2 regions of the Duganella rhizosphaerae genome follow, and region 2 is predicted to be linked to the other one. Evidence: riboswitches for the same ligand, from Rfam matches in the RefSeq annotation. Region 2 holds a riboswitch; the other holds the start of a gene.
What was found. Region 2 has a riboswitch for thiamine pyrophosphate ahead of thiC (phosphomethylpyrimidine synthase ThiC). Riboswitches for the same ligand answer to the same signal wherever they lie in the genome.
Positions count from the first base shown of each region.

Region 1: another riboswitch for thiamine pyrophosphate. It lies ahead of RUGAMON1_RS01245 (TonB-dependent siderophore receptor); the one in region 2 lies ahead of thiC (phosphomethylpyrimidine synthase ThiC).

Region 1 is NZ_BPWK01000001.1:280,285-283,691, forward strand. Features, by position in the region: gene RUGAMON1_RS01245 (TonB-dependent siderophore receptor) at 1-1,099, opposite strand, end outside; TPP riboswitch at 1,154-1,252, opposite strand; gene RUGAMON1_RS01250 (Imm26 family immunity protein) at 1,419-1,949, shown strand; gene RUGAMON1_RS01255 (hypothetical protein) at 1,936-2,643, opposite strand; gene RUGAMON1_RS01260 (sensor histidine kinase family protein) at 2,643-3,407, opposite strand, start outside.
Region 2 is NZ_BPWK01000002.1:154,335-157,741, reverse strand. Features, by position in the region: gene thiC (phosphomethylpyrimidine synthase ThiC) at 1-1,655, opposite strand, end outside; TPP riboswitch at 1,721-1,821, opposite strand; gene RUGAMON1_RS04580 (DUF4382 domain-containing protein) at 2,073-3,296, shown strand; gene RUGAMON1_RS04575 (sterol desaturase family protein) at 3,317-3,407, opposite strand, start outside.

The DNA of each region.
Region 1 (3,407 bases), on a different contig from region 2:
AGCCGGTGCTGAACTTGCCCTGCACCAGCGCCTGCACGGTCAGCGGCGATTTCTTCTCGCCCAGGCTGACGTAGTCGTAGACGTCGTAGTCGCCGTTGCCGCAGTAGCCGGGGTACAGGCCTTGCGCGCCGCAGCCGTAAGGGAAGGCGGTGTAGTCGTCACGCTTGAACTGGTGCTGGTTGGCGCTGACGGTGGTGCTCCAGTCGGGCGTGAACTTGTATTCGAAGCGGGCGCCGATATTGCTGCTGGTGGTCTCGACCGGACGACTCCACGGCTGGTTGTTGAGCATGGTGTCGGCCGGGATGTTCGGCAGCGTTGTGTTGTTCAGCAGCTGGAAGCCGGGCGCGGTCACTTGCGATTTCTTCTGGTAGTCGGCGTCCACTTGCAGCAGCGCCTGCGGCGAGATCTTCCAGTCGAAGGCGGCCGAGACGAACTTGCGGTTGCCGTCGGCGCCCTTGATGTAGGAACGCAGGCGCTCGGCGGCGGCGTTGAAGCGGTAGCCGAAGCGCTGGTCCTCGAAGCGGCCGCCCAGGTCGACGGCGCCGTACAGCGTGCCGCGTTCGCGTTCTTCCAGCACCACCGTGCGCACCGGCGTATCGGTCGGGCGTTTGGTGACGTAGTTGACGATGCCGCCCGGCGCCGAGACGCCCGATTGCAGGCCGGACAGGCCTTTCAGCACTTCCAGGCGCTCCTTGTTTTCCAGCGGAATCTGGGTGTCGGCCGAGATGGCCATGCCGTCCTTGCGGTAGCTGGAGGCGTTGTCCAGCTTGAAGCCGCGGATCGAGAACTGTTCCGAGTAACCGACCGCGTTGTAGGAATCGCCGATGCTGGCGTCGTAGCGGGCGGCGTCGGTGGTGGAGCGGATTTGCAGGTCCAGCATCTGCTGCGCGGTTAGCACGCTGACCGAGGCCGGGGTTTCCAGCAGCGGCGCGCTGGAGAAGCCGGCCACGCTGGCGCGGCTGGCCTGCGCCTTGGCGCCGGTGATCACCACTTCGGGCATGGCTTGCTCGGCGGCGGAGGAGGCAGCGACGGCGGCGCCAGGAAAAGCCTGTAACACCGCCAGGGCGATGACGGAAACTGCAAATTTTGGTGTGGACATATGGACTCTCTACGTGTTCGGCTGGGAGCCGCGAGGAGAGCCATCAAAGGAGGGGAGAACCACTTTGCGCTTTCCTTCGCTGGCATTATCCAGATCAGGTACGAAGGGTATCTCTCACCCGGAAGCAAAGCTCCAGGACCCCTAGCGAGGCGCTAGTGTAGCACATGCGGTGCCGTGCGCCGCGATCCGCGCCGCGCCGCTACACTTGCGTTTTGCGCCGCAGGGCGCCAACGAAGCAGACACAGCTTTTAACGGAGGCGCCATCATGTCAATACATTTTGGCGACACTCTGCTGCATCGTGCAAGTGAAAGGGCAGGAATGAGGCAGTCGTATCAAGAGGGAAGCTGGTTTGCCATACCGTTGCTGGATGGCGGCTATGGCTGGGGTCTGGTGGCGCGTTTGTCGCCGGGCAGCAAGATCATGCTGGCGTATCTGTTCGGTCCCAAGCTGCCGCGCTTGCCGTCGCTGGAGGAGCTCAATACGCTGCAACCGCAGGACGCCGTCAAGGTGCTGCGGGTGGGCGACATGGCGCTGGCCAGTGGCCATTGGCGCGTGCTGGGCGATATCGCCGACTGGAATCCGGCGATGTGGCCGATGCCGCAGTTCCTGCGCCGCGCCGACGCGCTCAAGCGCGCCTGGCGCGTGACGTATTCGGATGCGGACCCGAGCCGCTCGGAGCGCGAAGAGTCCGTGCCTTACGACACACAGGGCCTGGAGACGGATTCGCTGTACGGCTACGGCTCGACCGAGCTGCTGCTGACCCGGCTGCTGGAGCCGCAGGACCATCCGATCAACCGCGGCAGCGGTAGCGGCAGTAGCGGCAGCAGCGGCAGCGTCAGTCGCAGCTGACGTTCCAGGCCGCATACTCGCCGCGGTGCTTGCGCACGGCGACGCGGGCGATCGTGTCGCGGTCGCTCTCAAATACCAGACTGAACATGACGGGCGCGCCGGACGCTGGCGGCGCCGGTGCGATCGCGCGCAGCGTGAACGGCAGCGCGCGCTGGCGGATGCATTGCGAGTTGCCGGCGAACAGCAGGCGCGCGCGGCTCAGCAGTTCGGGATACTGGCGCAGCAGCGCCACCACGTCTTCCGGCGGCAGCGTCTGGTCCATCAACACCGTGTGCGGGGCGGCGGTGCAGATGGTCTTGGGCTGGGCCAGCCATACATGCCAGCTCGGCGGCTGGGCCGATTCGGTCCAGCGGCCATCCCTGGGCGCCTTGGCGTCGTAGACAAAACTCGAACGGATTTGCCGGCACAGGTCGACCGCCGAATGGCGCGGCGCCGAATCGACGCGGGCGATGACCTGCCACGGCTTGCCGCGCTGGCGCTGGATGTCGAAGTCCGGCGCGAACAGCGGCGGCACCGGACGCGCGCCCCGGGATTCGGCCAGCATCTTCTGGCGGAAATAGTCGTCGAAGGAGTTGCGTTCCTCGTCGCTGGGGGCGCGTTGTTCGATGGGCGGCGGCGCGGACGGTTTGGCCGGCTTGGCGGCCACGGCGGGGCCGGCGGCAGCCAGCAGCACTGCAAAATACATTGCCCGCATCAAGCCGCCTTCATCACGATCTGGATCAGCAGGCCGCCGCCGTCGCGGTTGCGCACGTGCAGCTCGGCGCCGTGGCGCAGCATCACGCGGTCGACGATGGCCAGGCCCAGGCCGGCGCCGTTGGCCTGGCCGCGCGCGCTGTCGAGCCGGGTGAAGGGCTTGAGCAGCTGCTCGATCTGGTCGGCCGGCACGCCGCTGCCGTGGTCCTGCACCTCGACGATCACGCGGCGCGAGGTGTGCATGCCCTTCATGCTGCACTTGATGTCGATCTCGGTCAGCTCGCTGCCGGGCGTCTTGCCGTAGCGGCGGGCGTTCTCGATCAGGTTGTTGATGACGCGCTTGATGTCGGTGGCGTTGCCCATCACGTGGGCGTTGGCGACGATGTCGGTGCTGATGCGCACGTCCGGCAGGCGGCCGGCTTCATGCGCGGTCTCCTCTAGCAGTTCGCTGAGGTCGACGTTGATGAAGCTCGACACCTCGGTCGGCTTGGCGTAGTCGAGGAACTGGCCGATGATGTCGTCCATCTGGCCGATGTCGGACTGGATGCCTTCGCGCGCCTCGTTCGACAGGTTGGCCATCTCCACCTCCAGCTGCATGCGCGCCAGCGGCGTGCGCAGGTCGTGCGAGATGCCGGCCAGGATCACGGCGCGGTCCGACTCCACCTGCTGCAGCTGCACCACCATCTGGTTGAAGCTGCGGTTCGCTTCCATGATCTCCATCGGGCCTTTTTCTGGCAGCGGGTCGGGACGCTTGCCCTGCGCGAA
Region 2 (3,407 bases):
CGGAACTCGAAGCGCGCCTTGGACAGCGCGTTGTCGCGGATCTGCGCGCCCGGATGGCCCTTGGCCAAGTCGGCCGCGTGGGCGGCGATCTTGTAGGTGATGATGCCGTCCTTGACGTCGTTCTTGTCGGGCAGGCCCAGGTGCTCCTTCGGCGTCACGTAGCACAACATGGCGGTGCCGTACCAGCCGATCTGCGCGGCGCCGATGCCGGAGGTGATGTGGTCGTAGCCGGGCGCGATGTCGGTGGTCAAAGGGCCCAGCGTGTAGAACGGCGCTTCGTGGCACTGTTCCAGTTGCAGGTCCATGTTCTCTTTAATGAGCTGCATCGGCACGTGGCCGGGGCCTTCGATCATCACCTGCACGTCGTGCTTCCAGGCGATCTGGGTCAGTTCGCCCAGGGTCTTCAGCTCGCCCAGCTGGGCTTCGTCGTTGGCGTCGTAGATCGAGCCGGGACGCAGGCCGTCGCCCAGCGAGAACGAGACGTCGTAGGCCTTCATGATTTCGCAGATCTCTTCGAAGTGCGTGTACAGGAACGATTCCTTGTGGTGCGCCAGGCACCACTTGGCCATGATCGAGCCGCCGCGCGAGACGATGCCGGTCAGGCGCTTGGCCGTCATCGGCACGTAGCGCAGCAGCACGCCGGCGTGGATGGTGAAGTAGTCGACGCCCTGCTCGGCCTGCTCGATCAAGGTGTCGCGGAAGATTTCCCAGGTCAGGTCCTCGGCCTTGCCGTTGACCTTTTCCAGCGCCTGGTAGATCGGCACGGTGCCGATGGGCACCGGGCTGTTGCGGATGATCCACTCGCGCGTTTCGTGGATGTGCTTGCCGGTCGACAGGTCCATGACGTTGTCGCCGCCCCAGCGGATGGCCCAGGTCATCTTCTCGACTTCCTCGCCGATCGACGAGGTGACGGCGGAGTTGCCGATGTTGGCGTTGATCTTGACCAGGAAATTGCGGCCGATGATCATCGGCTCGATTTCCGGGTGGTTGATATTGGCCGGGATGATGGCGCGGCCGCGGGCGATTTCCTCGCGCACGAATTCCGGCGTGATGGTGGCCGGGATGCTGGCGCCGAACGACTGGCCCGGATGCTGGCGGCCCATCAGGTCGGCCAGGCGCTGGCCCATCGGGCCGGAGTTCTTCAGGTCTTCCATGTACTCCTGGCGGCGCAGGTTTTCGCGGATGGCGACGAACTCCATCTCGGGCGTGACGATGCCCTGGCGCGCGTAGTGCATCTGCGTGACGTTCTTGCCTTCACGGGCGCGGCGCGGCTTGCGGTGCAGGTTGAAGCGCAGCTCGGCCAGCGCCGGGTCGGCCAGGCGCGCCTGGCCGTATTCGGAGGTCGGGCCGTCCAGTTCCTCGGTGTCGTTGCGCTCCAGGATCCACGGCAGGCGCGGCGTCGCGGCCAGGCCGGAGCGGATGTCGATCACGGCGTCGGGATCGGTGTACGGGCCGGAGGTGTCGTAGACGTAGATAGCCGGATTGGCTTCGAAGCCGAACGAGGCCGGCGTGTCGGACTGGGTGATTTGGCGCATCGGCACGCGGATGTCCGGACGGCTGCCTTCGACGTAGACTTTGCGGGAATTCGGCAAGGGCTTGATGGCTGCCTCGTCCACCGTGGCGGTGGCGGAGAGGAATTTGGCGTTGGCGTTCATGTGGCTCCTTCGTTAGCTACAGGAGCCAGCAAAGGAGATTGGACGGTGCCGCTCACAGGGTGTGGCGGCGGTGTCCTAAGCTTCCCTTCGCTGGCATTATCCAGATCAGGTTCGGAGGGTATTTCTCACCCGCGCATCGCAATGCGCAGGACCCCTAGCGTGTGCCACCTTGCGGCAGCGGGGCGATTATACGCCGCGCCGCGCCGCGCGGACAACGTCGGCGTTAAAAAAAACCACAATACCTGGTATGGCGCCTGGCAGGACGCGGCAGGCGGGCCGATGTGTAACAAATGTAAAAGCCGCGCACTATGTTCGCCATCCAACATAGAAGTTTCCAAGAAGAACTCACAATATCCGCACAGCGACACGCATGTCGCCACAACAAGCGCCGCAGGCGCGACTATCTGGAGATCGATCATGAAACCAGCACACCCATCCATCTATCTTGCCGCCGTCGCGGCCTTCAGTCTGGCCGGCCTGAGCGCCTGCGGCGGCGGGGGCGGCGGCAGCGGCGATACCGCGCCGGCCACCACCATGGGCACGCTGTCGGTGTCGCTGACGGACGCGCCGTCGTGCGGCTTCGACGCCGTCAACGTCACCGTCAACAAGGTGCGCGTCCACCAGAGCAGCACGGCCAGCGACACCGACGCCGGCTGGACCGACATCACGCTGGCCCCGGCCCGCAAGATCAACCTGCTGAACCTGACCAACGGCACGCTGGAGGCGCTGGGTCAGACGTCGCTGAGCGCGGGCCACTACACGCAGTTGCGGTTGGTGCTCGATCCCAACACCGGCAACGGCCTGGCCAACTCCGTGCTCGTCAGCGGCGGCACCAGCGAGCAATCGCTGGATACGCCGAGCGCGGTCCAAAGCGGCATCAAGCTGGTCAACGCCTTCGACGTCGCCGCCGGCCAGCGCGTCGACCTGGTGCTGGACTTCGACGCCTGCAAATCCATCGTCACCAAGGGCAATGGCAAGTACGCGCTGAAGCCGGTGGTGAAGGTGATTCCGACCACGCTGAACGGCATCGGCGGCTTTGTCTCGACCGCGCTGCTGGGCAGCCACGTGATGGTGTCGGCGCAGCAGAACGGCGCCATCGTCAGCGCCACCACGCCCAACGCCGTCACCGGCGAGTTCGCACTGAGTCGCCTGCCGCTGGGTAACTACGACGTGGTGGTCACGGCCGACGGCAGCGCCGCCGCCGTGGTCGGCACGGTGCCGGTGACCAGCACCACGGCCACGGTCGCGATCAGCACCGCCGCCGCGCCGATCACGCTGCCGGCGGCCACCACCGGCAGCATCGGCGGCGCCGTCGCCTTGACCCCGGCCAGCAGCACCGCCACCGCCTACGTCGCCGCCAAGCAAAGCTTCGTGGCCGGGCCGACGGTCACCATCAAATACCAGGGCGCCGACCTGGCCAGCGGCAGCTACACGCTGAGCGGCCTGCCGGTCAGCGCGCCACGGTACGCGGTGTACAGCGCCACGCTGCCGCTGCAATTTGCCAGCGCCGCCACGGTGCTGCCCGGCCCCGGTAAATACCTGGTCGAGGCCTCGGCCGAGGGCTACACCACGGCCAGCCTGCCGCTGGTCGATATCTCGCTGACCAACCAGAGCAACGTCAACTTCAACCTGAAGCCGTAAGCGCCGGCTGGCTTGCCCTGCTAGCGGAAGGGCAAGCCCAGCAACCTGGCCCATTGGCGATCGCCGGGATAGCGATCGCGGTCGTCGACGCCCAGCCGTTGCGGCGCGGCG